Regions from separate parts of the Actinoplanes sp. CA-051413 genome, predicted to be linked through region 1. Evidence: riboswitches for the same ligand, from Rfam matches in the RefSeq annotation. Region 1 holds a riboswitch; the other holds the start of a gene.
What was found. A riboswitch is a leader RNA that binds a small molecule or an ion and turns the genes downstream of it on or off. The one in region 1 is predicted to bind thiamine pyrophosphate.

Region 1 (14,099 bases):
GCAACGCCAACCTGATGCAGTTCCTCTTCGGCTCGCTGACCACCACGTCGCGGCAGGACCTGATCGTCATCGCCGTTCTCGGCATCGCTGTGCTGGTCGCGATGCTGGGGCTGCGGCAGGCGCTGTTCGCGGTCTGCAACGACGAGGAGTACGCCCGGGTGTCCGGGCTGCCCGTGCGTACGCTCAATCTGCTGATGGCCGTGACCACCGCGGTGACCGTCACGATCGCCATGCGCACCGTCGGCCTGTTGCTGGTCAGCGCGCTGATGGTGGTGCCGGTCGCGGCGGCCCAGCAGGTCACCCGCGGGTTCCGCAGCACGATGGCCGCGGCCATGGTGATCGGGGTGGGCTCGGCCGCCGCCGGGGTCTGGCTGGCCGGCGAGGTGGACACCGCGCCGGGCGCCACGATCGTCATCCTGGCCATCGCCGCTTTCGTCGCCGTGACCGTCGGCGCCGGGACCTGGCGGGTGCTGCGCCGGCGTTCGGCTCCGGGCCGGCAGCACGCCGCGGCCCAGCTCGAACCACCCGAGGTCGTGCTGCAGGCGGAGGCCCGATGAGCAGTAACGTGGCACCTGTGCCGACGAGCGGCTACGAGGCGTACGAGGCGGCCGGCGAGCTGCTGCGCGCGCTGTCCGCGCCGATCCGGGTGGCGATCGTCGCGGAGCTCGGGGCCGGCGAACGGTGCGTGCACGAGCTGGTGGAGAAGCTGGGCGCGCCGCAGCCGCTGGTCTCGCAGCACCTGCGGGTGTTGCGCGGCGCCGGCGTGGTGCGGGGTGCACGGCGGGGCCGCGAGATCGCATACTCACTCGTGGACGAACACGTCGCCCACATCGTCGCCGATGCCGTCAGCCACGCGAGGGAGGTCTCATGACTGAGGACAGCGTTGTTGTCCGGAACACCAAGCAGCGCAGTGCGGTCAGCGCCGTTCTCGCCGATGCCGAGGGCTTCAACAGCGCCCAGGAGCTGCACGCCATCCTGCGTGAGCGGGGTGAACGGGTCGGCCTGACCACGGTCTACCGCACGTTGCAGGGTCTCGCCGACGCCGGCGAGATCGACGTGATGCGCCCGCCCGGCGGCGAGCACCTCTACCGCCGGTGCAGCCAGGGCCACCACCACCATCTGGTCTGCCGGTCCTGCGGGCGGGCCGTCGAGGTGGAGGGCCCGGCGGTGGAGACCTGGGCGGACAAGGTCGCCGGCCGGCACGGCTTCGTCGACGTCTCGCACACCATGGAGATCTTCGGTACCTGCCCGGAGTGCGCGGCGAAGCGTTCCTAGCCCGCGCGTGGGACGCTGTCGCGCGTGAAGATGTACGCCGACCGGCTGCCCACCGCCGTCCGCCAGCTGCTGACCGATCTCCTGGTCGTGTTCTGGGTCTACGCCTGGATCCGGGCTGGTCTCTGGATCAACGACATGGTCGAGAAACTCGGTGTGCCGGGGCAGAAACTGCAGGAGGCGGGCACCGGGATCGCCGGCAACCTCGGCGACATCGGCGGCAAGGTGGGTCGGGTGCCGCTGGTCGGCGACGACCTCACCGCGCCGTTCAACAGTGCCGCCGACGCCGCGAAGTCGATCGCCGAGGCCGGCCGTCAGCAGCAGGAGGTCGTCGACAATCTGGCGCTGACCATGGCGTTGCTGATCGTCGCGGTCCCGCTGGCGCTGGTGCTCTTCCTGTGGCTGCCGAAGCGGCTGCGCTGGATGCGCCGGGCCGCGGTGGCCGCCCAGGTGCGCACCGAGCCGGCCGGTCAGGACCTGCTGGCGTTGCGGGCCCTGGCCAGCCGGCCGCTGAACGAGCTGGCCAAGCTGGGCCCGGACATCGCCCAGTCCTGGCGCAACGGCGACGCCGCCGCGGTGCAGGCGCTGGCCGCGCTCGAGCTCGAGGACCTCGGGCTCAAGCCCGCGAAGCCTCGTTAGGCTCGGCGGCGTCCTCGGCGAACTCCTCGTCCTCCTCCTCGTCGTCATCGTCGACCCAGTTGCGGCGGGCCCACGGGACGGCGGCCCAGAAGGTCAGGAAGAAGAGCGCGGCGATGCCGGTCAGGATCAACGCGACCCAGATGTTGGTCAGGTAGTCGGTGATCAGCAGCACGCTGCTGACCATCGAGATCAGCATGAACGCCAGGCCACCGGTGGCCATCTTGTGCGCGTAGCGGACCAGCTCGGGCTTGCGGCCCTGGCGGAACAGCGCCCGGTGAAACGCCACCGGCGAGATGATCATCGCGGTGGCGGCCGCGGCGGCCAGCAGCGCGACGATGTAGGTGTCCTTCTGGAAGGCCGTCGTCTTCGGGAAGCCGTTGCTGAAGGGCAGAGTCAGCAGGAACGCGAAGAGGATTTGCACGCCCGTCTGGGCCACGCGCAGCTCCTGCAGCAGGTCGGCGAAGTTACGGTCCCACCGCTGCTTCTCGGTCTCGTGCTTGCTCCGTCGCTTCTCGGCGGCCATCGAACCTCCTTCTCGGTGGACGGATGGTTGCCCGGACGTGAACGGCGTCAAACGCCGATGCGGGCCAGCGCCACGTCCGCCAGCGCGCGCGGCGCCTCCTCCGGGATCCAGTGGCCGATCCCCCGCAACGTCACCATCCGGTAGTCGGCCTCCACCCAGGTCGCGGTGGCCAGCGCGGCCGGCTTGCCGACGACCGGATCGCCGTCGCTCCACACGTACGTGGTCGGCACGGTGACCTTGCCGACCTTGGCGAGCTGCCCACTGGACAGGGCGCGGTACCAGTTCAGCGCGCCGGTGAGCCGGCCCGGCTCGCGCATGGCCGTGGCATAGAGGCCGGCCCGGGCTCCGATCGGGCGCATCATCTGACGCAGCGCCGTACCGCCGGCCCCGAGCAGCAGCCGCTCCGCGACCCGCGACCGGAACACCCCCATGTAGGCGAAACGCAGCTTCTGCGACGGCTGGTTGTGCAGGGCGACGCCGAGCCCGCGCGGGTGCGGCACCGACACTGCGGTCAGGGTGCTGACCCGGTCGGGGTGCTGGGCGGCGAGCAGCCAGCCCACCTGCGCACCCCAGTCGTGGCCGATGACGTGTGCCTTACCGACACCGAGCTCGTCCAGCACCGCGACCGCGTCGGCGGTCGGCTCGTCGAGGCGGTAGTCGGCGACCGCGGGAGGGCGCGCGCCGGGTGAGTAGCCGCGCTGGTCGAGGGCGTACGTGCGCAGCCCGGCCGCGTGCAGCCGGGGCAGGATCAGGTCGAACTCGCGATGGTCCTGGGGGAATCCGTGCAGGAGGAGCACCGGTGCACCGCCGGCCGGGCCGCCCTCGTACACGTCGAAGGTGAGACCTCTGGCCTTGATCTGCATGTGACGCCTCCTACGCTGTCCCGTACAGCCGTACGGTGTTAGCGTTCATCGAAACACAAGTAGTTCGACGAACATGCAATGAAGTTTGTTAGCGACGGCCCAGACGCGGTGCATCGCCTACGCGATGCGCGGGTCGAGGTAGGTCGCTAACAAACTTCACCGACAGGGGAGCGCACAGCGCTGAGAGTGCGGGTGACACCGCAGACCCTCGAACCTGATCTGGGTAATGCCAGCGCAGGGAGCTCGGTCTTTCTCCAGCCGCGCCGTGTCCGGGAGACGTCCCCGGCCACGGCGTCGCGTCTCCTCCCGGTACGAGCTGGGAGGCACATCACATGCAGCACCGTTGGCGCACCATCGACATCGTCATCGCCTCGATCATCGCGGTCGCGTTCGGGGTCATCTTCTGGGCCTGGGGCCTGCTCTGGAACGGCCCGGCGGACGCCATCCCGCTGCCCGGCCGGGCCATCCTGTACGGCGTCTGGCTGGTGCCGGCCGTCCTGGGCGCCCTGGTCATCCGTAAGCCGGGCGCCGCCTTCTACACGCTGACCCTGGCCGCCCTGGTGTCCGTCGCGCTCGGCACGAGCTGGGGCTGGACGCTGGTGCTGCAGGGACCGATCGAGGCGGCCGCGGCCGAGCTGGTCTTCGCCGCGTTCGCGTACCGGGTGTGGAACCTGCCGGTGGCGGCGCTGGCGGCGGCCGCGGCCGGGATCGCCGCGTCCGTCTACGACGCTTTCGTCTGGTACGGCGGGACGTCGTGGGCGACGTTGCGGCTGCCGTACATCGCGATCACCGCGGTCAGCGCCGTACTGGTGGCCGGTCTGGGCAGCATCCTGCTGGTCCGGGCGCTGGCCCAGACGGGCGTGCTGGACCGCTTCGCTTCCGGCCGCGAACGCGCCGCCGTTTAACCATGGGCGAGCTGGTCCTGCGGGGGTTCGGGTGGCGGCACGCCGGTCGTAAGGCGTGGGCGGTGCGCGGGGTCGATCTGCGTGTCGCGCACGGCGAGCGGGTGCTGCTGCTCGGGCCGTCCGGGGCCGGCAAGTCCACGCTGCTGGCCGCGCTGGCCGGGCTGCTGCCCGAGGACTCCGGCGAGTCCGAGGGCACGGTCGAGATCGACGGGCTCGACCCGCGCAAGGCCCGCGAGCGGGTCGGCATCGTCTTCCAGGACCCGCAGACCCAGCTGGTCATGTCGCGCAGCGGTGACGACGTGGCGTTCGGGCTGGAGAACCGCGGCGTACCGGCCGGCGAGATCTGGCCGCGCGTCGACGAGGCGCTGGACCGGGTCGGCTTCGGCTACGGCCGGGACCGGCCGACCGCGGCGTTGTCCGGCGGCGAGCAGCAACGGCTGGCGCTGGCCGGCACCCTCGCGCTGCGCCCGGGCCTGCTGCTGCTCGACGAGCCGACCGCCAACCTCGACCCGGCCGGGGCGGCGCTGATCCGGGCCGCGGTCGCCCGCGCGCTGGGCGACGACACCACGCTGATCATCGTCGAGCACCGGGTCGCGGAGGCGCTCACGCTCGTCGACCGGGTGGTCGTGCTCGAGCCGGGCGGCGGGGTCCGGGCCGACGGCCCGCCGGGCGCGGTCTTCGCCGCGCACGGCGACCGGCTGGCGGACGAAGGGGTCTGGGTGCCGGGTCACCCGATCGCCCCCCGCCAGGCCGTCACCGGTCCGGGTGCCCCTCTGGTACGCGCCAAAGCCGTCACCCTGCGCAACCGCCTCGCGCCCACCACGCTGACCGCCCGCGAGGGCGAGGTGCTGGCGGTGACCGGCCCCAACGGCGCGGGCAAGTCCACGTTGGCGTTGCTGCTCGGCGGGCTGCTGAAGCCGTCCTCGGGCACGATCGACGCCGTCCCGGGCGGGGCACCGCACCGGTGGCGGGCCGCCGACCTGACCACCCGGATCGGCTCGGTCTTCCAGGACCCGGAGCACCAGTTCGTCACCCACCGGGTCGCCGACGAGCTGGCGCTGGGCCCGCGCCGGATCGGGCGCCCGGAGGCCGAGGTCCGCCGGGTCGTCGACGACCTGCTGCAGCGGCTGCGGTTGGAGAAGCTGGCGGGCGCGAACCCGTACACGCTCTCCGGTGGGGAGGCCCGGCGGCTGAGCGTCGCGACGGCCCTGGCCACCGCGCCCCGGCTGCTGGTGCTGGACGAGCCGACGTTCGGCCAGGACCGGCGCACCTGGATCGAGCTGGTCGACCTGCTGGCCCGGCTGCGCGACGACGGCCACGGCATCGTCGCGGTCACCCACGACGACGACTTCGTGGCGGCTCTCGCCGGTTCCGTCCACCGCCTGGAACGGGCCGCATGACGCTCACCCTGCCGACGTTCGAGGCCGGCACCGCACCGCTCGCGCGGCGCAACCCGGTCGCCAAGCTCGCCGCCGCCCTGCTGTTCAGCGCCCCGCTGATCGCCACCCTGGACCCGCTGACCCCGACCATCGCCCTGGCCGTGGAGCTGGCGGTGCTGCCGCTGTTCGGGATGCGCTACGGCACCCTGTTCCGGCGGGCCTGGCCGCTGGTGCTCGCCGCCGGCGGCATCGTGATCACGTTGGTGCTGTTCGCGGCCGAGCGCACCGGGGCGACGGTGGCGACGCTCGGGCCGTTCGAGGTGACCACCGGGGTGCTGGTCACCGCGCTGGGCATGGTGTTGCGGGTCTTCGCGATCGCGCTGCCGGGCATCATCGTGTTCGCCACCACCGACCCCACCGACCTCGCCGACGCCCTGGTGCAGAACGTGCGGGCGCCGGCCCGGTTTGCGATCGGCGCGCTGGCCGCGTTCCGGCTGGTGCCGTTGCTCGGCGAGGAGTGGCAGATGCTCAGCCTGGCCCGCCGCGCCCGTGGCATCGACGCCGGGCGTAACCCGGTGGCCAAGCTGCGGCTGTTCGTGTCGACGGCGTTCGCGCTGCTGGTGGGGGCGCTGCGGCGGGGTGGGCGGCTGGCGGTGGCGATGGACGCGCGGGGCTTCGACGCGGGCACGCCCAGGACGTACGCCCGCCGGCAGACCTTCGGCCGCGCCGACGCCGCTTTGATGGCCGGCGCGACGCTGGTGTCCGCCGCCGCCCTGACCACCAGCGTCCTGTTCGGACTGTTCCGGCCGATCATCGGCTGAACGTCGGGACGCGCCGCCCCGGGGACCGCCGAGTCCGCCCGGGTGACCTACCGCAGCCGGGTGACCACGCGCTGTCCACCGGCGATGATGCCGCGTAGCGTCACGGGCGCCACGCTGTGTAGTCGATGAAGGGCACTGTGGACCCCATGACCGATCCCCATTTCCGGGCCCCGCACGCGCCGGCCGCGGCCCACTACCCGCCGCCCGGCCGGGCCGTGCAGCCCTACGCTCCCCCGGTCCAGCACGCTCCGGCCGTCTACGCGCCCGGCCCGGCCGTGGCCTGGACCCGGCCCGCGTCCGCGACGGTCAGCGCCGGCGGCCGGCTCGGGGCGGCGGTCCTGGACGTCCTGCTGATGGTGGTGACCTTCGGGATCGGCTGGCTGATCTGGTCGATGATCACCTGGAGCGACGGGCAGACCCCCGGCAAACAGCTGCTGGGTCACGTGGTCGCCGACGCCACCACGGGCGAGGCGTTCGGCTGGGGCCGGATGTTCCTGCGTGAGTTCCTCATCGAGGGGCTCCTGTTCTGGATCCCCAACATGCTCACGCTCGGCCTCTTCGGCGTCGCGGACGCCCTCATGGTCTTCCGGGCGGACGCGCGCACCCTGCACGACATGATGGCCGGCTCCATCGTCCGGCACCGGTAGTTCGCCCCACCCGCGCCTTTTGATGCGCGGCTGTGCATGAAACCCTCCCGTGTTCGCGCACCGGTCACCCCGGCGCCATCCGGCGTTGCGGTGCGGCCGCGAGATTGGCCAGGTCATCCTTGTCGATCTTCGGGAGCCATGGGACATGGGTCACGGCCATCACCACCACGATCACGACCACTCACACGACGCCGGCGGTGCTGCCGACGTACCCCCGGCCCTTGATCTGAGCGTCCCGGACAGCGAGCTGTCGCCCTCGGACGTCTCCCGCCGCGGTTTTCTGCGCAGCGCGGGCCTGCTCGGTGCCGGCGCGGCCGCGTCGGTGCTCGCCACGCCGTCGGCGGCCGCGGCCGCCGGGCTGCCGCACTCGCACGGCCCGGCCGGCGGCGGCACCGCCACGGGCGGGTTCCGCTGGCTCGCGGGTGACCACCACATCCACACCCAGCACAGCTCCGACGGCCAGTACCGGGTCATCGACCAGGCCGGGCACGGCCGCGCGTTCGGCCTCGACTGGGTGGTCATCACCGACCACGGCAGCAACGCGCACGCCAAGATCGGCGTGGAGAAGGTCAACCCGGACATCCGCAGGACCCGCGAGGAACTGCCGGACCTGCTGACCTTCCAGGGTCTGGAGTGGAACATCCCGGCCGCCGAGCACGCCACGGTCTTCGTGCACCCGGGCCGCAACGAGGTCGGCGTGCTCAAACAGTTCGAGCAGACCTTCGACGGCTCGCAGCTGCCGGCCACCAACACCACCGAGCAGAACGAGGCCGCCGCGATCGCCGGCATCAAGTTCCTCGGCGAGCAGGTCCGCGCCCGCAAGGTCGAGGGCGCGCTGTTCCTGGCCAACCACCCGTCGCGGCGCGGCATCGACTCGCCGCACGAGATCCGCAACTGGCGCGACGCCGACCCGACCATCGCCATCGGCATGGAGGGCGCCCCCGGCCACCAGGCCGCCGGCATCCCCGCCCCGAACGGCCGCGGCGGCGCGCGCGGCCTCTACGACAACAACCCGTCGGCCGCGTCGTACCAGGGCTACCCGCCGGAGACCTACCGCACCTGGGGCGGCTTCGACTGGATGACCGCCACGGTCGGCGGCCTCTGGGACAGCCTGCTGGCCGAGGGCCGGGCCTGGTGGGTGACGGTCAACTCGGACAGCCACGTCAACTACCTGGACCAGTCCGACCGCGGCCCGGGCAGCGACTTCGAGGCCAACGGCCGCTACCACGACCCGGTCTACACCGGCAAGGTGAACACCACCGCCGGCGACTTCTGGCCCGGCTTCTACGGCCGCACCAACGTCGGTTCGACGTCGTTCTCCTACCAGGCCGTCATGGACGGCCTGCGGGCCGGGCGGGTGTGGGTCGACCACGGCCGCCTGATCAAGAGCCTGGACGCGCGGGTCCGGGTGGCGGGCGACCGCCGGACCGCCACGGGTACGCCGCTGGGCGGTGTCCTGCACGTCAAGCGGGGCACAGCCACCGAGCTGACCCTGGAGATCGATCTCCAGGATGTGCCGAACTGGGCGCAGTTCGTCCCGGTGCTGTCCCGGGTGGACGTGATCGTCGGCTCGGTGACCGGCCCGGTCGCCGCCCGCGACACCTTCACCGCGCCGGACACCAGGGTCGTGAAGTCGTACGAGGTGACGCCGGGGGCCCGCAAGCTGTCGGTGACGTACCGGCTGGGCCGCCTGGACAAGCCGTTCTACCTGCGCCTGCGCGGCACGGACGGCAAGCGCACCCAGCCGGGCCTGATGGGCGCGGCGGTGGACCCGGCGGGCCCGAAGCTCGACGTGCTCGGCGATGCCGACCCGTGGGGCGACCTGTGGTTCTACACCAACCCGATCTGGGTCCTGCCCCGGTGATGCCCGACCGGACCGCGGCCGCCGCCACCACCCCGGCGGCGGCCGCCCTGGCCTTGGACGACTTGCCGGTGCTCGGGGTCAGCCTGGAGCATCCCGACACGGTCGCGGCGGAGCACTGGCTGGCGTCGCTCTCCCCGGCGCCGGTGCTGGCTTTCACGCACCTCGTGCGCTCACCGCGGCCACACGTGGCACTGACCCTCGTCTTCGCCGACGCCTCGCCCACTGGCCTTGGTGCCGCGTGTCCGGAGGCTGTTGCTGAGCATGTGGCGCGCAGTTCGGGTCGTGCGGTGCTCTATCCGGGCGTGGAGCGGCTGGTCGGCACGCTGAGCGTCGCCGAGGTGCTGGAGCTGAGCGCGATCGAGAAGGTCGAGGTCCTCGGCGGTGGCGCGGCCGACCCGGCCACCCTGATCGACACGGGCGACTTCGTCCGTCCACAGTGGCGGGCTGGACAGCTGACCTTGCTCGCCGGCCCGGCGGCGGGCGGGCGGCTGGTGCCGTTCGAGACCCGGTATCCGACCCCCTGCTGCGCGGCCCACTGACTCAGCTTCGCGACGCCCGCTCGACGAGTGCGTGCCGCGGCGTCCGCGGATCGATCGTGTGGTGGAAGGCGCGCATGCCGCTGCTCAGCACGACCCCACCGGCGGGCACGCCGTCGATCCACCAGTGCGGCTGCGGCAGCGGCTGCCGGCACGTCTCGCACCACCAGCGCCACGTCGCCTGGCGCCGGGCCGGCCACTCCCGGTGGATCAGCAGCCGCAGGTCGGGAACGCTGTCCGGCGCCCAGCGCATCGCGTCGTCGCTCAGCGAGACGTCACGGAGCACGTGGTCGATCAGGTCCAGCACATCGCGGCGCATGCCACCATGGTCCCACCTCAGCCGAGGATCGCGGTCGCCTCGACCTCGACCAGCACGTCCGGCTCGGCCAGCGCGGCGACGCCGATCCCGGTGAGCGGCGCCATCGGGGTGACGCCCAGCTTCGCGGCGGCCCGGGCGACGCCCTCGACGAACAGCGGCATCTTGTCGGGCGTCCAGTCGACGAGGTAGACGGTCAGCTTGACCACGTCGTCGAAGGAGCCACCGACCTCGGCCAGCGCCGTGCCGATGTTGAGGTAGCACTGCTCGACCTGAGCGGCGAAGTCGCCCTCGCCGACGTGGCCGCCGTCGGCATCGCGGGCGATCTGCCCGGCGATGAACACCATCCTCGACCCGGTGCCGATCGACACCTGCCGGTAGATGTCGACCTTGGGCAGTCCTTCGGGGTTCACCAGTGTGACGGCCATGCTGCCTCCATGTCTCCGGGAGCCGGTGGGCTCGACTGCCGAAACTATAGCAGTGCAATGCTATGTATCCTGAGGCCATGGCGAGGACGAAGGACCCGGCAGTCCGCACCCTGCTCCTCGAACGCGCCGGGCACATGCTGCGCACCCGCGAGCCGATCACCCTGCGCTCCCTGGTGGCCGGGACCGGGGTTTCGACCATGGCGGTCTACACCTGGTTCGGCGGCATGGACGGCATGTGGAAGGCGCTGCGGCAGGAGGGCTTCACCCGGCTGGCGGACCGGCTGGCCGCGGTGACCATGTCCGCCGATCCGGTACGGGACCTGACCGCGCTGGTCGCGGCGTACCTCGGCAACGCCCTCGACCATCCGGACCTGTACCGGGTCATGTTCGATGCGACCTACGAGCTGGAGGACGCCGAGGCTGCCGACCAGACGCTGGAGTACCTGGTCCAGGCGGCCAGCCGGGGCCGAGAGGCCGGCCGTTTCCGAGCCGCTACCGTGCCGCTGGAACTGGCGATCCAGAGCTGGGTGATCGGCCACGGTCTGGTCTCCCTGGTCACCCCCGGTCCCCTGCCGCGCGAGACGCTCGCTCACGGCGTACCCATGTTGACCGCTCTGTTCGTCGGCACCGGCGACGAGCCGGAGCGATGCCGCCGGTCGGTGCAGCGCGGCTGGAAGGCCGTGGCCGGCTGACACGTTGAGGGGAGTCGCGGCCGCGCCGGCAGCCGCTAGATTGCTGCCATGTCGCTGCACGACGACCTGCGCAGTGCCGAGGACATGGTCCGGTTGCGAGCGGCCGAGCGGGCTGCCCGCGATGGCTCCGCCGAGCTGATCGGCACCCTGCTGGACATGGCGCTGCACGATCTCGGCGAGGTGCAGGTCGCCGGCGGCATGGCCGAGGCGTACCGGGAGGTCGGCAGCACCGCGGCCCACGCGCTGAAGCAGATTCTGAGCCGGCAGGACGGCCTCGACGAACGTATCCGCGAGGTGGCGCTCGACCTGGCGGAGGACGACGACCGCATCGCCAAGCTGCTGTATCACCTCGGCTCCCGCTGCGAACCCGTGCGGGAGGAACTGGCTGCGAGCGGCGAGGCCCGGCTGCGGATGCGCGGGCTCAAGGCGGTGCTGTCGCTGCACCGTACGCGGGAACTCACCCTGCGTTTTCTCGCCGACCCGGCGCCGGAGCTGCGCATCGAGGCGATCGAGGGCGCCAAGGGCGCCACCCTGGCCGAGCTGGAACGGATGCTGACCGATCCGGTCCCGCAGGTGCGGCGCGCGGCAGCGAGACATCTGCGGTACGCCACCCAGAGCGAGGCCTACGTGACCGCCGCGCGCACCGAGACCGTGCCGGAGGTCCGCGAGGCGTTCCTGCCCGGGCTGATCCACCGCCGGCACACCGAGTCCACCCGGCCCACGCTGGTGGGATACCTGGCCGACGGCGGGTACGGGCAGCGCACAGTCGCCGATGCCCTGACGCAGACCGACGATCCCGGGGTGGCGGCGGCGATCGCCTCGCGGATCCTGATCCACCCCGACGAGCGGTGGCTGGCCGAGCTGGTCGGCCACGAGCGGCTGCTCACGTACGTCCCCGAGCTGCGCGGCCTGCTGGCGCAGCTGCACCGGCACACGCCGTACGGGTGGCTGCGCCGGCAGCTGGCCACAGCGCTGCAAGCAGATCCGGTGCCGATCCCCGCGGCCGACCCGGCGGACGGCCTGGATGCTGTGCAGCAGGCCCGGCTGCTCCGCGAGGTCCTGCGCTGGGCTGTGATCGCGCTGGGGCAGGAACCGCTCGATGCGCAGGACCCGTTGGCCGCCCTGCGGGTGACCGAACTGGACTGGTCCGGCAGCGGCGTGGTCGCGGACTTGCTGCAAGCCGCCGCCGCCGGTGATGTCCGACAAGCCATGGCGGCGGGAGTGCGGGCCGCCGAGGAGGCCGCCCGCCACGACCCGGCCCCCGGCTGGCAGCGTCTCGGGCCGGACGCCGGGGTGAGCCGGGCGGCCGAACTGACCCGGCTGGCCCACCTCTGCACGGCCCGGCAGCTCCGCGCCGGCGTCGACCCGCTGCCGCCCGGCCCGCTGAGCCCGATGCTCCTGCACGGCCCGGACGCGCTGCGGGTGGGCACGCACCACCAGAGCCCGTCCCCGGCGCTGGAGCTGCGCCGGCCGTACCCGATGCGGTCCAGCTCTTTGCCGTTGTCGGCCGTCCTCCAGGCGCGATGTCCGGGCTGCGGCACGCCGGTGCGCACCGAGGGCCCGGTGAAGTGGCTCTATCACGACGACGACCGGACAGCGGAGTCCGAGGACGGCTTCGCCGGCACGCTGACCGGCGCCTGCCCGGAGAGCGGGGGCGAGGTGCGGGCAGAGGTACGGATCACGCTGACCCGTAGCCGCGGCGACGAGTCCCGGGAGCTGACCTGGGACGCCGTCGACGTGACCGGTGAACGTCATGGGTAGGCAGAGGGGGCCTGCGTTCCTGCTCGGGGCCGCTGCCGGGAACCAGTTGGTGAACCTGTCGGGCGCGGCCGTCCCGTACCGGTGGTTGACGGTTGTCCTGCTGGTAGCCGCGATCGGCCGCGTCGTCCCGGCTCTGGTCGCTCTGGCCGTGGTCGCGGCGGCCGCGGCGCTGCACCCGGCGTGGCAGATCCCGGCGGGCGTCGCTGCCGCGGCACTGATCATCGCCGCGGTGGGCTGGCTGGCCTTCCGGACGGACGCGGGCGGGCTGTTACCCGGCGTCGCGGCTCTGGGCATCGGAGTGGCGCTGCTGCGGGCCGGTGTCGCGGCCGGGCAGGACGGTGCGGTGCTGGCCGGCGTGTCGATCGCCGGCATCGGGGTGGCCGTCCTCGCCTGCGGGGTCGCCATGCTGCGGGCCGACTCCCTGCTGCTGGCCGTGGCCGTGCTGGGCTGGGGTGCGGCCGCCCTCGTCGGTGGATTCGCGGTCCTGGGCACCCACAGCGCGGCGGGGATCACGGCGATCGTGGGCGGCGGGCTGGCCCTCGTCGTCGGCGGCCTCGCGTTCGGGCGCGACTACGCGCTGTTCGGCGCGGCGGCGATCGGTGACGCGGGCGCACTCGCGGGCCTGGGCGTGTGGGCGTTGCGAACCGGGGAGACGACGGCCGGCGTGACGGCGTTCGTCGCGGTGGCGGCCGCCCTGAGCATGGGAATCGCGGCGCTGAGCAGCCGCTGGACGGGGGCCTAAGCTCTGCCCATGGCAGCTCGCCGGTACGGGTACAGCGTCGGCAACGAGAGCGACCCCGGCGACCCCTGGGGCCGCAGCGAGTTGAGCATCGAACCGGACGGCCGGGTGTCGCTGCGCCACCACTTCCCGGGGCCGCTCGCCACCCGGGGCTGGACGGGCCGGGTCGAGGCGGCGGCGTTGGAGGCGTTGCGGGGTGCGCTGGAGGAGGCCGGGTTTCCGGACGGGCCGAGCGCGCCGCCGGTCGCGGGGTCCGGATTGCGTCGGCTGACGGTGGGGACGGCTTATGTTGCTCTGCCCTGGCACCTGCCTGCGGCCCAAGCCGCGTACGCGAAGGCATTCGACCTCCTCGACGGCGTGATCCACGAACTCACCGCCGGAGCGGTGGCCTACCCGACCACGCACACCGGACTCGTCTCGGACATCACGCCGGCCGGGGAATCTTGATCTTGATCTAGATTGGGGACCATGCTGGTTGCCTTTTCTGTCACGCCGCTCGGCGTGGGTGATTCCGTCGGTGATCTGGTCGCCGAGGCCGTACGCGTGGTCCGTGCCTCCGGGCTGCCCAACCGCACCGATGCCATGTTCACCACCGTCGAGGGCGAGTGGGACGAGGTCATGGCCGTCATCAAGCAGGCTGTCGACGCCGTCGCCGCGCATGCGCCGCGGGTCACCGTTTCCCTGAAGGCCGACATCAGGCCCGGGGTCGCCGAC
Region 2 (14,099 bases), 760 kb from region 1:
CCGTCAGCATGTACCTTCGCAAGCAGGGCCCGGGCGACGTCACCGCGGGCGACATCCAGCCCCCGGCCGGCGTCTCCGTGCACAACCCCGACCTGAAGCTGGCCACGCTCAACAGCAAGGGCCGGCTCGACATGGAGCTCACCGTCGAGCGGGGTCGTGGCTACGTCACGGCCGCGCAGAACAAGAGCGCCGGCGCCGAGATCGGCCGCATCCCGGTCGACTCCATCTACTCGCCGGTCATGAAGGTGACCTACCGCGTCGAGGCGACCCGTGTCGAGCAGCGCACCGACTTCGACCGCCTGATCATCGACGTCGAGTCGAAGGCGTCGATCTCGCCCCGTACCGCGCTGGCTTCCGCCGGTTCGACCCTGGTCGAGCTGTTCGGTCTCTGCCGTGAGCTGGACGAGACCGCCGAGGGCATCGACATCGGCCCGTCCCCGCAGGACGCGCAGCTGGCCGCCGATCTGGCGCTGCCGATCGAGGAGCTGGACCTCACCGTCCGGTCGTACAACTGCCTCAAGCGCGAGGGCATCAACACCGTCGGTGAACTCATCGGGCGGACGGAGGCCGACCTTCTGGATATAAGGAATTTCGGTCAGAAGTCGATCGACGAGGTCAAGATGAAGCTCGCCGGCATGGGCCTGGGCCTCAAGGACAGCGCGCCGTCCTTCGACCCCGCGCACGTGGTCGACTCGTTCGGCGACGTGGACTACGACACCGACGACTACCGCGAGACCGAGCAGCTCTAATCCCGGCTGCCGCGTGAGCTGGGCGGCTGAGCCGCCCGGCAGGAATTTCAACGAGGAGCAAGAAGATGCCCACGCCCACCAAGGGTCCCCGCCTCGGCGGCAGCCCGGCGCACGAGAAGCTGCTGCTGGCCAACCTGGCCACGGAGCTCTTCCGGCACGGGAAGATCAAGACCACCGAGACCAAGGCGAAGCGCCTGCGCCCCTTGGCGGAGCAGCTCATCACCAAGGCCAAGCGCGGCGACCTGCACGCCCGCCGCCGGGTCCTGGGTGTCGTCAAGGACAAGGACGTCGTCTACTCGCTGTTCGAGCAGATCGCGCCCCGGTACACCAACCGCCCGGGTGGCTACACCCGGATCACCAAGGTCGGTATCCGCAAGGGCGACGCCGCTCCCATGGCCGTCATCGAGCTGGTCGAGGAGCTGCAGGTCGCGGCCACCACGGCGCCGGCCAAGAAGGCAGCCCGCAAGGCCGCCGCGCAGCAGGACAAGGTGGAGGCGCTCGCCCGCGAGGACGAGGCTCCGGCCACTGCGGCCCCGGCCGAGACCGCTGCCGACCAGGACGCCGAGCCGCCGGTGAACGCTTCCGGCGACAAGGGTGCCGAGGGCCCGGGCGACCAGGCCGAGGGCGAAGACCCCGCCGACGCCAAGGCCTGATCTTCAGCTAGGTAGGAAAGCCCGGCACCCTTCGTGGGTGCCGGGCTTTCTTTTTCCGTACGGCTTCCTTGTCCACGAATCAGCGGAGGACTGCCCCCACATGACCGACGCGACCCGCCTGCGCCTGGACGTCTCCTACGACGGACGCGAGTTCTCGGGCTGGGCCGTGCAGCCGTCCCGGCGTACCGTCGCGGGCGTGCTCGTCGAGGCGCTGGAGCGGCTGGTCGGCGCCGATCACGACCTGGGTCTGACCGTGGCGGGCCGCACCGACGCGGGCGTGCACGCGACCGGTCAGGTGTGCCACATCGACCTGCCCACGGCTGTGTGGGAGTCGCTGGCGGACTCGCTCGTGCGGCGGCTCGCCGGGCTGATGCCGCCGGACGCGCGGGTGCGGGCCGTCACGCCCGTACCGTCGACTTTCGACGCCCGGTTCTCCGCCACGTTCCGGCGGTACGAATACCGGGTGGCCGACACCGTTTTCGGGCCCGAGCCGCTGCGGCGCTACGACACCATCGGCTGGATGCGGCCTCTCGATCTGGGACGGTTGCAGGAGGCGGCCGCCGGGCTGGTCGGGCTGCACGACTTCGCGGCGTTCTGCAAACGCAAGGAGCACGCCACCACCGTGCGGGCCATCACCCGGCTGGAGTGGCGCCGCGAGCCCGACGGGGTCGCCGTGGCCACCGTGCAGGCCGACGCGTTCTGCCAGGCGATGGTGCGCAGCCTGGTCGGGGCCATGCTCAGCGTGGGCGACGGCCGCCGCGACCCGGACTGGCCGGCCAAGCTGCTGACCCTGCGGGAGCGGTCCAGTGAGGTCACCGTCGCGCCGGCCCACGGGCTCACCCTGATCGCGGTCGGCTATCCCGACGAGACCGAGTACGCGGACCGCGCTGACGCCACCCGCCGGCTACGCGTTTAGGGTCCGCTTCCCGATGACCTGCTCGCCCAGGTACCGCTCGACGAGCTCGGTGGTGATCCGGGCCGCGTACGGGTCGTCGTCGGTGACGAGCTGACCGTCGGGCCGGGCGATGACGCAGTACAGCAGATAGTGACCGCGGCTGTGCCAGCCCACCTGGGCCAGCGGCTCGCCGAGCGGGTCGCCGGCCGCGCCGCCCAGCATGGCGAAAGTGCCCCGGCCGTTCTCGACCAGAGTCGCGGTCAGCTCACTGACCTGCGCCGCACCCTGCTCGTCGGCGAGGTTGAAGATGCCCGCGGTGACCTGGTAGCCGCCGTAGGGAGCCAGCATCCGGGCCCGGACGACGTGCTCGCAGCCGTAGTCGTCGAGGAGCGCGCCGAGGTCACCCGTCGTGGCGGTCCGGCACACGCTGTCGCTGTGGGTGAGGTCCACCCGGTAACCCGTGTCGCCGGCGGCGAGCCGGACCGCGGGCTCCGGGAACACCTCGCGCTTGGTCAGCGGCTCGGCGTCGACGGCCCGGGAGGCGATGCCCGGCTCGGAGCCGGGGGTGGCGGCGGATTCCCGCCCGTCCCCGCGGCGCTGCTCGGCGATGATGAAGAACGCGCTCAGCCCGACGATCGCCAGGACGATCAGCGCGGCGAGCCCGCGCATCAGCGTCTGCAGGGCCTGCTGTGGTTCCCGGGGCGCCCGCCGCTGCGGCGTGTGCCGCTGATGTGCGGCGGGGCCCGGCCATTGGCCGCTGCGATGCTGCCGGTGCTGCGGCGTCGCCGGCCGGTCGGTCACCACGGGGTCGGATCCCACCCACTCCATGGCGGGGGACTCGGCCGGTGGCAGGTCGCTCGCCGGAAGCCTGGTGCCCAGGAATCGGGCCCCGGGAATCCGGGTCCCCGGAATGCGGGTAGCCGGGAGCCGGGCCGCCCGGACCTGAGCGGCTTGAAACTCCGCGGCCAGCCGCACCACGGTCTGCAGCCCGACCGGCCGCAACCGGACCGTCCGCAGCCCGGCGGTCTCCCGTCCGGCGGTCTCCCGCCCCGCGGTCTCCCGCGCTGAGTCCTGTCGGCCTGAGTGCCGAGGGTCTGACGAATGCCGGCCCGCGTGCGGCGGATCCAGGCAAAGCCGCGCGGAGGATGTCCCGCCCGGGGTGTGGCGGTCGGCGGCTCGGCGGCCGCTGGTCTGGCGGGCCAGGGCTTGGCGGATGATCGCCTGCCGGGCCCGGGCGTGTCCCGCCTGCGCCTGGCGGACCAGGCCCTGCGGGGTCAGCGACGCGAGTCCGCCCGCCGGGCCGGCGCGGTGGGCGGAGCGGGGGTGCGGATCGCCAGGCATGCAGGCCACGGTAGGAGGGCACCCTGATCGATGGACGCACAGCGTGTGCGGCACCCTCCGGTGGCCTCCCGTCGTTGCGGTCGTGGGCATTGGGGGAGGATGGGCGGTGTGACCGCCGACCATTACTTCAGCGCCGAGCCCGCCGCGCCCGCCAAGCGGAGCCGTATCGAGTTCACCGCCGCCGGCCGGGCCTACGACCTGGTTGTCGCGGGCGGGGTGTTCTCCGCCGGGCGGCTCGACCCGGGCACCGCCGTACTGTTGCGCAAGGGTGACCTGCCCACGGCCGCGACCACCGGCACCCTGCTCGACCTCGGCTGTGGCTACGGCCCGATCGCGTGTGTGCTCGCCAGCGAGGCGCCGGAGGCCACTGTCTACGCGATCGACGTCAATGCCCGGGCCCGGGAGCTGACCGCGGAGAACGCCGCCGCCCTCGGGCTGGCCGGCCGGGTGCGGGTCGCCGCCCCCGACGAGGTGCCGGACGACGTCACCTTCGCGCAGATCTGGAGCAACCCCCCCACCCATGTCGGCAAGGCCGAGCTGCGCGCGCTGATGGAACGCTGGCTGCCCCGGCTCGCGCCCGGCGGGGTCGCCTGGCTGGTGATCAACCGCAACCTCGGTGGTGATTCGCTGCACACCTGGCTCGTCTCGCTGGGCTGGGAAGTGACGCGTACGGCCAGCCAGCGCGGCTTCCGGGTGCTGCGGGTGACCGGAAAAACCGGCTGACCACCGGCGGGTCGTCGGGGAGGATGCCCACGTGGGTTACGTAGACGTGTCAGGGGTCGGATTTGTGCTGCCGGACGGCCGGGAGCTCTTCTCCGACGTGTCGTTCCGGGTCGGCGAGGGTGCGAAGGTGGCGCTCGTCGGGCCGAACGGGGCCGGCAAGACGACGCTGTTGCGGATGGTCGCCGGGGACACGTCCACCCCGATCGGCACCATCGCGCGGGCCGGCGGGCTCGGGGTGATGCGCCAGTTCATCGGGATGATCGGCGACGACCGTACCCTCGACGACCTGGCCCTGTCGCTGGTCGCGCCGCCGCTGCGGGCCGCCGGCGCGGTCCTGGCCGCGGCCCAGTCCGCGCTGGAGAGCAACCCCGACGCCGAGAAGGCGCAGCTGGCCTACGCCAACGCGATCGCCGGCTGGGGCGAGGCCGGTGGCTACGACGTCGAGGTGCTGTTCGACGTCGTGGCCGTGGCCATCCTGGGCAAGCCGTGGGAAGAAGTCCGGCACCGGCCGGTGCGCACGCTCTCCGGCGGCCAGCAGAAACGCTTCGCGCTCGACCTGCTGCTGCGCGGCGGCGACGAGGTGCTGCTTCTCGACGAGCCGGACAACTTCCTCGACGTGCCCGGCAAGCGCTGGCTCGAGGCGCGGCTCAAGGAGTCGTCGAAGTCGGTGCTCTACGTCTCGCACGACCGGGAGCTGCTGGCCCAGACGGCGAGCCGGGTGGTGGCCGTCGAGGGCGGCAGCGCGTGGACGCATCCCGGTGGCTTCGCGTCGTGGCACGAGGCCCGTTCCGACCGGCACGAACGGCTTCTGGAGCTGCGCCGGCGTTGGGACGAGGAGCACGAGAAGCTGCGCGAGCTGGTCTTCACGCTGAAGAACAAAGCGGCGTACAACGACGGGCTGGCGTCGCGGTATCAGGCGGCGCAGACGCGGTTGCGCAAGTTCGAGGAGGCCGGGCCACCGCCGTTGCCGCCCAAGGAGCAGTCACTGCGGATGAACCTGCGCGGCGGGCGTACGGGTAAACGCGCGGTGATGTGCACCGGGCTCGAGCTGGAAAATCTGACATTCCCGTTCGACCTGGAGATCTGGTACGGCGACCGGGTCGCGGTGCTGGGCGCCAACGGCACGGGCAAGTCGCACTTCCTGCGGCTGCTCGCGGCCGGCGGCACCGCCCCCGACGTGGACAACAAGCCGGTCGACGGGGCACCGCTGGCCCACGTGGCGCACAACGGTGTCGCGAGGCTCGGCGCGCGGGTCCGCCCCGGTCACTTCTCGCAGACGCATGACCGGCCGGAGCTGCTGAAACGTACCCTGGTCGAGATTCTCTGGCGGGGTGACGACCACCGTTCCGGGATGGACCGAGCGGGTGCCATGAAGGCCCTGAACCGCTACGAGCTGGCGGCCCAGGGAGATCAGCTCTTCGGCACGCTCTCCGGCGGCCAGCAGGCGCGTTTCCTGGTGCTGCTGCTGGAGCTGTCCGGCGCGACCGTGCTGCTGCTCGACGAGCCCACGGACAACCTGGACCTGGCGTCGGCCGAGGCGCTGGAGGAGGGGCTGCAGGCGTTCGAGGGCACGGTGATCGCGGTGACCCACGACCGCTGGTTCACCCGCGGCTTCGACCGTTTCGTCCTTTTCCAGAGCGACGGCGAGGTCGTGGAGACCCCCGAGCCCGTCTGGGACGTCCGCTAGCGCGGCGTCCACGATGGACGGGCAGCTATTTTCCGCTGCCCGTTCTCCCAGCGTGCGGGCGCTGAGCGACGACGTGACCACCCACAGTGGAGGCGTGTGGGGGTTTACGGGCGGCGGGGCGCGGGTTACCGTCTGCTCGGAACCAACCCCACGGGAGTCCGGTGCACCGGGCTGAGAGGGGGGCTGTCGCGGCCCCCGACCGTCGAACCTGATCCGGGTAATGCCGGCGCAGGGAGGAGTGTGTTGTGGGCCTTGCCTTTCCGCACCTGCACGTCATCACGGACGCCCGGCACGGCCGGCAGCCGCTGACCGTCGTGGCCGCCGCCATCGCTGCCGCCCGGCGGCTGGATGCGTGTCAGCGCCTGGCGATCCAGGTCCGGGTCGAGGACGACGTCAGCGACCGGGACGCGTACGACCTGGCCGACGCCGTGCTGGAGCTGTGCCGCCCGTACGGGGTGTTGTGCCTGGTCAATGACCGGTTGCACGTGGCCCTCGCGGTCGGCGCGGACGGTGGGCACGTGGGCGCCGCCGATCTGCCGGTTGCCGTGGCCCGCAAGGTGCTCGGGCCGGTGGGCGTGCTGGGCGCAACGTGCCGGGACGTTGCCGCGGCCCGGGCAGCGCGGCGGGCCGGCGCCTCGTATCTCGGTGTCGGTCCGGCCTTCGCCACCACCACCAAGACCGGACTGCCGACTCCACTCGGGCCGGCCGCGGTGGGGGCGGTTGCTGCGGCCGTACCGGACACACCGATCGTCGCCATCGGGGGAGTGACCGCGGGCAACGCGCGGTCGCTGGTCGGCGCCGGAGCCGCCGCGGTCGCGGTGGTCGGCGCCGTCGCGGCCGCGGCGGACCCGGGCCGGGCGACCGAGGATCTGCTGCGGGCGCTGGCATGAGCAGCACCGAGGTCGTGGTCATCGGCGGCGGCATCATCGGGCTTTCGATCGCGTGGCGGTGCGCGCAGCGCGGGCTGTCGGTGACCGTCCACGACAGCGGCGGCGACGACGGTGCCTGGTACGCGGCGGCGGGCATGCTGGCCCCCGCCGGCGAGGCGGGATTCGGTCAGGAAGCGCTGACCGAGCTCATGGTCGACTCCGCCGCGCGGTGGCCGGACTTCGCCGCTGGGCTGCGGCGCGAGACCGGCATCGACGTCGGCTACGACACGGTCGGCACTTTGAGCGTCGCCCTCACCGCGGACGACCTCGCCGAGGCGCGACGGCTGTGGGAGTACCGCCGTGAGCACGGCCTCGGGGTGAGTCCACTGCTGCCCAGCGCCATCCGTGAGCTGGAGCCGGCGCTGTCACCGCGACTGCGCGGCGGTGCCCACGCTCCCGACGACCGGCAGGTCGACCCGCGGCGGGTTGTCGCAGCGCTCCGGGCCGCCCTCGGCCCGGCGATCGTGCCTGGACCAGTAGCGGACCTCCCGGCCTCGCGACCCGTGGTGGTCGCGGCGGGATCCGGTACGGCCGCACTGACCGGCCTGCCCGTGCGACCGGTGAAAGGCCTGGTGTTGCGGCTGCGCGGCGAGCCTGGACTGCTGCGGCACGTGGTCAGCGGCTGGGCCGACGGGCGGCACGTCTACCTCGTACCGCGCGCCGACGGTGAGGTGGTCGTCGGCGCCACCCAGGAGGAACGGGCGGACGCCACGGTGACCGCCGGGCAGGTGCTCGACCTGCTGCGCGCAGCCACCGACCTCGTGCCCGACCTGGGCGAGTGCGAGCTGGTCGAGACGCTCGTCCGGCACCGGCCGGCCACTCCCGACAACGCGCCGCTGCTCGGTGCGTACGGGCCGGGCGTGGCCGTCGCCGCCGGGCACCACCGCAACGGGGTGCTGCTCGCCCCGGTCACCGCCGATCTGATCGCCGAACTGGTGGCGACCGGGAAGTCGGCACCACTGCTGGACGCGTTCGCACCGGGGAGGTTCGGATGAAGGTCATCGTCAACGGCGCCGCCCGCGACGTCGATGTGGTCAGCGTCGAGGGGCTGGTCGAGCAGCTGACCACGGCCCGGCGCGGCGTCGCGGTCGCCGTCAACGGGGAGGTCGTGCCGCGTTCGTCGTGGCCGGCCGCGCGCCTGCGGGACGGCGACCGGGTCGAGGTCCTCACCGCGGCGCAGGGAGGCTGAGATGTTCGGCGAATCCCGGCTGATCCTGGGCACCGGTGGCGCAGAGAGCCTCGCCGCACTCGAGGCGGCGATCGTCGCCTCGGGCACCGAACTGGTCACCGTCGCGCTGCGCCGGGTCGACGCCGCAGGTCCCGGCCTGCTCCCGATGCTCGACCGGCTGGGCATGCGCATCCTGCCCAACACGGCCGGCTGCTACACCGCGACCGACGCCGTGAAGGCCGCCCACCTGGCCCGCGACGCGTTCGAGACGGACCTGGTGAAGCTGGAGGTCATCGGGGACGAACGGACCCTGCTGCCGGACGGCGTCGAGCTGTTGCGGGCGGCCGAGACGCTGGTCGCGGACGGGTTCCAGGTGTTGCCGTACACGAGCGACGACCCCATCCTCGCGCGCCGGCTCGCCGACGTGGGTTGCGCGGCAGTGATGCCCGCCGGGGCGCCGATCGGGTCGGGGCTGGGCATCTCCAACCCCCATCACATCCGGCTCATCCGCGACAGCGTGGACGTGCCGGTGGTCCTGGACGCGGGCATCGGCACCGCCTCGGATGCGGCGCTGGCCATGGAGCTGGGCTGTGACGCCGTACTGATCGCCAGCGCTGTCACCCGGGCCGTCGATCCGGCGCGGATGGCCGCGGCGATGCGGCACGCCGTCGAGGCCGGGCGGCTGGCCTTCGGCGCCGGCCGGATCCCCAAGCGCTACCACGCGCTGGCGTCCACATCGGATGAGGGGCGGCCGGCATGGTGATCCCGTCCGGCGTCGTCGTGCTCACCGACCGCCGGCTCGCGGCGCGGCCGCTCGTCGAGGTGGTCGCGGCCGCGGTCCGCGGCGGCGCCGAATGGGTCATCCTGCGCGACAAAGACCTGGGGTACGGCGAAAGGTACGCCCTCGCGGAGAGTCTGCGCGCGGTGGTTCCGGTGGGACGACTCGTGATCGCGGGCCCCGATCCGCTCGGTGGCGACGCCGTGCACCTGTCGGCCACCGACCCCGTGCCGCCGGGTGTCGGCCTGGTCGGCCGCTCCTGCCATGGGGTGCCGGAGCTGTCTACTGAGGACTACGTGACGTTGTCGCCGGTGTATCTCACGCCCACCAAGCCCGGCTATGGGCCCGCGCTGGGGCCGGACCGGGCGGCGGCACTGGCCGGTGGGGTGCCGTGGCTGGCGCTCGGCGGGGTGCACTCGGTGCAGCGGGCCGCTGCTTGCGCGGCTGCCGGGGCGAGCGGGATCGCGGTGCTGGGTGCGGTGATGCGCGCGGAAGACCCCGAGTCGGTGACCCGGACCCTGGCTCGGGCCTTCGCGGAGGCGGTGGAGGCGCGATGCGGCTTCGGACGAAGCGCCGGCCACGGCGCGGGCATGACGCTGGACGTGGCGGGGGTGTGGGCGTGACGCCGCGGGTGGTGTTGACCATTGCCGGGTCCGACAGCGGGGGTGGGGCCGGGATTCAGGCCGACCTCAAGACGTTCGCCGCGCTCGGGGTTTATGGGGTTTCTGTGTTGACGGCGGTTACCGCCCAGAACACGCTCGGCGTCACGGCCATCCATCCCGTGCCGGTGGAGGTGGTGGCGGCCCAGCTCGACGCGGTGCTCGGGGATCTGGCGCCTGATGCGGTCAAGGTGGGCATGATCGGAGACCCCGCGGTGGCTGAGCTCATCGCTTCCCGGGTCGGTGAGCTGCCCAATCTTGTCGTCGATCCGGTGCTCGTGGCCACCAGCGGGAGCCGGCTGTCCGGAGTGGACGCCGTTACGCCGCTGCTGCCGTACCGCTGCGTCTTGACGCCGAACCGGCAGGAAGCCGGCGCTCTGGTCGGTCGCCGGGTGACGACGGTGGCCGAGGCGGCCGAAGCGGCCGCTGAGCTGGCCGCCCGCGGTCCGGGGGCCGTCGTGGTCACCGGCAGCGAATCCGCCGTGGACGTGCTGCACGCGGACGGGGTGACCACCGTGCTCGACGGCGACCCGGTGCCCAGCGGCAACAACCACGGCTCGGGGTGCACCTTCTCGTCGGCGATCGCGGTGCGGCTGGCCCAGGGTGATCCGCTGCCGGTCGCCGTGCGCGCGGCGAAGGACTACGTGGGGCGGGCCCTCGCCGGCTCCCGCGACTGGAAGCTCGGCGCGGGACCGGGCCCCCTGGACCATTTCGGCTTCTCCCACTGAGCAACGACTGACCGGCTGTACCGGCGATCGGCGGTTCCGTGCTGCCGAATGCCGCCCTGTTTGCCCCTATATAGGAGGAACCATGAGGCGCAAGGTGTACGTCGAGGGCTCCCGTCCCGACCTGCAAGTGCCGTTCGCCGAGATCGATCTGACCGGGGACAACCCGCCGGTCCGGCTCTACGACACGTCCGGTCCCGGCAGTGACCCGGAGGTCGGCCTGCCGCCGCTGCGCGGGCCGTGGATCGCCGAGCGCGGCGACGTGGCACCGGTGGCCGGTCCGGGCACGCCGCTGGCCGGCACCCGGCCCACCCAGCTCGCGTACGCCCGGGCCGGGATCGTCACGCCGGAGATGGAGTTCGTCGCCATCCGGGAGAACGTCGAGCCCGAGGTCGTCCGGGAGGAGATCGCGGCCGGGCGCGCGGTGCTGCCGGCCAACGTCAACCACCCGGAGATCGAGCCGATGATCATCGGCTCGCGCTTCCTGGTGAAGATCAACGCCAACATCGGTACGTCCGCAGTGACGTCGTCCGTAGCCGAGGAGGTCGAGAAGCTCACCTGGGCCACCCGCTGGGGCGCCGACACCGTCATGGACCTGTCCACCGGCAAGCGCATCCACGAGACCCGCGAGGCGATCGTGCGCAACTCCGCGGTGCCGATCGGCACAGTCCCGATCTACCAGGCCCTGGAGAAAGTGGACGGCGACCCGGTGCAGCTGTCCTGGGAGGTGTTCCGGGAGACCGTGATCGAGCAGGCCGAGCAGGGCGTCGACTACATGACCGTGCACGCCGGGGTGCTGCTGCCGTACGTGCCGCTGGCGGTGGACCGGGTCACCGGCATCGTGTCGCGCGGCGGCTCGATCATGGCGGCCTGGTGCCTCGCCCATCATCGGGAGAACTTCCTCTACGAGAACTTCGCGGAGCTCTGCTCGCTGTTGGCCCGCTACGACGTGACGTTCTCGCTGGGGGACGGGCTGCGGCCGGGGTCCATCGCGGACGCCAACGACGCGGCGCAGTTCGCCGAGCTGCGTACGCTCGGGGAGCTGACCCACGTCGCCTGGGAGCACGGGGTGCAGGTGATGATCGAGGGGCCGGGTCACGTACCCATGCACAAGATCAAGGAGAACGTCGACCTGCAGCAGGAGCTGTGCGGCGGGGCGCCGTTCTACACGCTCGGCCCGCTGACGACGGACATCGCGCCCGCGTACGACCACATCACCTCGGCCATCGGTGCGGCGATGATCGGCATGTTCGGCACCGCGATGCTCTGTTACGTCACGCCCAAGGAACACCTCGGGCTGCCCGACCGGGACGACGTGAAGGCCGGGGTGATCGCGTACAAGATCGCCGCGCACGCCGCCGACCTGGCCAAGGGGCACCCGGGCGCGCAGGACTGGGACGACGCGCTGAGCAAGGCCCGGTTCGAGTTCCGCTGGGAGGACCAGTTCAACCTGGCCCTCGACCCGGAGACCGCGCGGGCGTACCACGATGCGACCCTGCCGGCGGCGCCGGCGAAGACGGCCCACTTCTGCTCGATGTGCGGGCCCAAGTTCTGCTCCATGAAGATCACCCAGGAGCTCAAGGAGTACGCGGCCCGCGGCATGCAGGACAAGAGCGAGGAGTTCGTCTCCGCCGGCGGCAAGGTGTACCTGCCGATCTCTCAGAGCTTGTAGAAGTTGACGTAGTGGTCGGGGGTGAACCAGGTCTCCCGGGTGGACCGGTTCACCACGATCCGGTACGCGTCCCGCGCGGCGCTCCGCGCCCGCGGGTACACGTCGTACTCGCTGTAGGTGGCGTTGACCGGCAGCTGGCGCTCGCGGTTCTGGAACGTGCCGCCGGTGTAGTTGTACTGCCCGTACGGCCAGCTGTACCAGCCCGCGCCGGTCGGCCAGCCGAGCGAGCTCCAGCCGGTGCGCGCGGTCCGGGCCGCCGAGCACCGGGACAACGTGCAGGTCGAGTACACAGCGGCCTCGGCGGCGGCGGTGTGCGTCGGCGCGACCACGGCGGGGGCGACGAGGCTGCCGCCGATGAGCGCGAAGGCGAGGGCGACCGCCGACAACAGGCGGCGCAGGCGGGACGGGCGGGGTGCGTCAACGGACATGGCGGACTCCGTAGCGTCGGGGGCCCGTCCGGGCCGGGCCGTGCCCCCATCCTGGAGCCGCCGGGCCCCGCCGCGGTACATCCCCGACGCATCATTCCATCGGCGTTCGCCTATGCGTCGGCTCCCGCTGGCCGGCTATTTGCCGAGGCCGCTGACCCAGTCCACATAGTCCTCGTCCTTGCCGCTGCCCTTGGACCGGCGCTTGCCGTCCGGGGTCCCATCAACCGGGCTCGGCGCCGCCTCCGCCCGCGGGGCCGGGGTGACCGACAGCGGCGGGGTGACCGGATCGGGGTGCGGCAGCGGCGCGCTGATCGGCGTCGGCTCCGGCGTCAGCGGCTCGGCGGACTTGCCCCGGCCGAACGGGCGCAGGCCACGACCCAGCCGGCCGCCGGCACCGCGCGGCTGCTCCGGGACGGACGTGCCGACACCGGGCGGGAGTGGGCGGGTGGCGGGCTCGGGGACGTATGGCTGCGGCTCGGGGCGGGGCGCCTGGGCGGCCGGGGACCACGGGGCGCCGCCGGATCGGGGAGCCGTCGTCGGGTCGGGCCTGCTGAAGGCATCGAACGGGGCCGGCTCGTGGTCGTCGGGCCTGGACCGGCCGGTGGTGTCCTCGTGCCGGGGTGTGGGAGTGCCGCTCGCCGGGGCGGCCGGGAACTCGCCGGTGCGGCCGATGAAGGCGTCGGCGAAGCTCGAACGGCGTCCGCGGCGGCGGGGCTTCTCGGGCTTGGTCGCGACCGGCGGCGGTCCACCGAGACCCGCGCCGAGATCCGCCGGCCCGGCAGCCGTGGCCCCGGACCCGGGACCAGATCCCGAGCCGTGAGCGGACCCGGGACCAGATCCCGAGCCGTGACCGGACCCCGGACCACCACGATCAGGGCCCGGACCACGATCGGACCCCGGACCACGATCGGACCCCGGACCACGATCGGACCCCGGACCACGATCGGACCCTGGACCGTGCTCAGCCCCGGCGCCGTGGGAGGGGCCGGCACTGTGTGATGGGCCGGTGCTGTGTGATGGGCCGGTGCTGGGAGAAGGAGTGGCAGTGGGGTCGGCCGCGGGGAAGGCGGGCGTGGGCGCGTCGCCGGGGCGGCCGCGTGGGGGCAGGTCGAAGACGCCGGTGTCGACCGGGCGCAGCGGCTGATCAACAGCCGGCCCGCCGCCCGCCGCCGCGATCGCCGACTCGGGCTGGTTGGTGCGCTTGGGCAGCGGCGGCTTCTCCGGCTCCTGACCGTCCAGCTCGCCGTCGTCGTCCGGCTCGGGACCGCGGCGCAGCACTGCGGCCAACACCGACCCGAGCACCCCGGCGCCCGTGGCGGTCATCGCCGCCCAGTACGGCACCACCTGGTAGCGGTCGTTGCCGCCGCCCGGACCCGCGATCAGGTAGGCGATGGTCAGCAGCGCCGGTCCGGGCAGCCCGGCCAGCGCGATCGTCAGTGTCGGCAGCTCGCGCCGCCGGGCCGTCCAGCCCAGCAGCGCGCCGATCACCAGGGCCAGCGCCGGCATCGTGGCCAGGGCCGTCCGCTGGGTCACCGCCGGGGACAGGAAGCCGGCGTCGAAGACACCCAGTCGGATCGCGGGCAGCGGATCGCTCGGCGCCAGCGACGGCGCCACCGACACCAGCGCGATCGCCCACACCGCCGCGCCCATCGTCACGAGACTCCACCGGGCGACCGCCTGGGCCAGCGCGGC

Region 2: it holds a riboswitch for thiamine pyrophosphate, as region 1 does, so the genes downstream of both, thiE (thiamine phosphate synthase) here and ACQP2Y_RS08240 (ECF transporter S component) in region 1, are expected to answer to the same signal.

The regions. Positions count from the first base shown of each region.
Region 1 covers NZ_CP192100.1:1,726,865-1,740,963, reverse strand. The annotation lists gene ACQP2Y_RS08270 (metal ABC transporter permease) at 1-557, shown strand, start outside; gene ACQP2Y_RS08265 (ArsR/SmtB family transcription factor) at 554-871, shown strand; gene ACQP2Y_RS08260 (Fur family transcriptional regulator) at 868-1,275, shown strand; gene ACQP2Y_RS08255 (hypothetical protein) at 1,306-1,911, shown strand; gene ACQP2Y_RS08250 (DUF6328 family protein) at 1,889-2,434, opposite strand; gene ACQP2Y_RS08245 (alpha/beta fold hydrolase) at 2,482-3,297, opposite strand; TPP riboswitch at 3,452-3,556, shown strand; gene ACQP2Y_RS08240 (ECF transporter S component) at 3,630-4,202, shown strand; gene ACQP2Y_RS08235 (ABC transporter ATP-binding protein) at 4,205-5,602, shown strand; gene ACQP2Y_RS08230 (energy-coupling factor transporter transmembrane component T family protein) at 5,599-6,402, shown strand; gene ACQP2Y_RS08225 (RDD family protein) at 6,549-7,049, shown strand; gene ACQP2Y_RS08220 (histidinol-phosphatase) at 7,195-8,913, shown strand; gene ACQP2Y_RS08215 (hypothetical protein) at 8,913-9,452, shown strand; gene ACQP2Y_RS08210 (hypothetical protein) at 9,454-9,768, opposite strand; gene ACQP2Y_RS08205 (RidA family protein) at 9,786-10,193, opposite strand; gene ACQP2Y_RS08200 (TetR/AcrR family transcriptional regulator) at 10,271-10,885, shown strand; gene ACQP2Y_RS08195 (hypothetical protein) at 10,934-12,646, shown strand; gene ACQP2Y_RS08190 (hypothetical protein) at 12,639-13,388, shown strand; gene ACQP2Y_RS08185 (hypothetical protein) at 13,398-13,832, shown strand; gene ACQP2Y_RS08180 (MTH1187 family thiamine-binding protein) at 13,854-14,099, shown strand, end outside.
Region 2 covers NZ_CP192100.1:968,855-982,953, forward strand. The annotation lists gene ACQP2Y_RS04665 (DNA-directed RNA polymerase subunit alpha) at 1-749, shown strand, start outside; gene rplQ (50S ribosomal protein L17) at 815-1,402, shown strand; gene truA (tRNA pseudouridine(38-40) synthase TruA) at 1,503-2,318, shown strand; gene ACQP2Y_RS04680 (hypothetical protein) at 2,307-3,638, opposite strand; gene ACQP2Y_RS04685 (class I SAM-dependent methyltransferase) at 3,747-4,361, shown strand; gene ACQP2Y_RS04690 (ABC-F family ATP-binding cassette domain-containing protein) at 4,393-6,048, shown strand; TPP riboswitch at 6,189-6,300, shown strand; gene thiE (thiamine phosphate synthase) at 6,315-6,938, shown strand; gene thiO (glycine oxidase ThiO) at 6,935-7,972, shown strand; gene thiS (sulfur carrier protein ThiS) at 7,969-8,166, shown strand; gene ACQP2Y_RS04710 (thiazole synthase) at 8,168-8,908, shown strand; gene ACQP2Y_RS04715 (thiamine phosphate synthase) at 8,902-9,546, shown strand; gene thiD (bifunctional hydroxymethylpyrimidine kinase/phosphomethylpyrimidine kinase) at 9,543-10,310, shown strand; gene thiC (phosphomethylpyrimidine synthase ThiC) at 10,393-11,979, shown strand; gene ACQP2Y_RS04730 (ribonuclease domain-containing protein) at 11,967-12,407, opposite strand; gene ACQP2Y_RS04735 (hypothetical protein) at 12,543-14,099, opposite strand, start outside.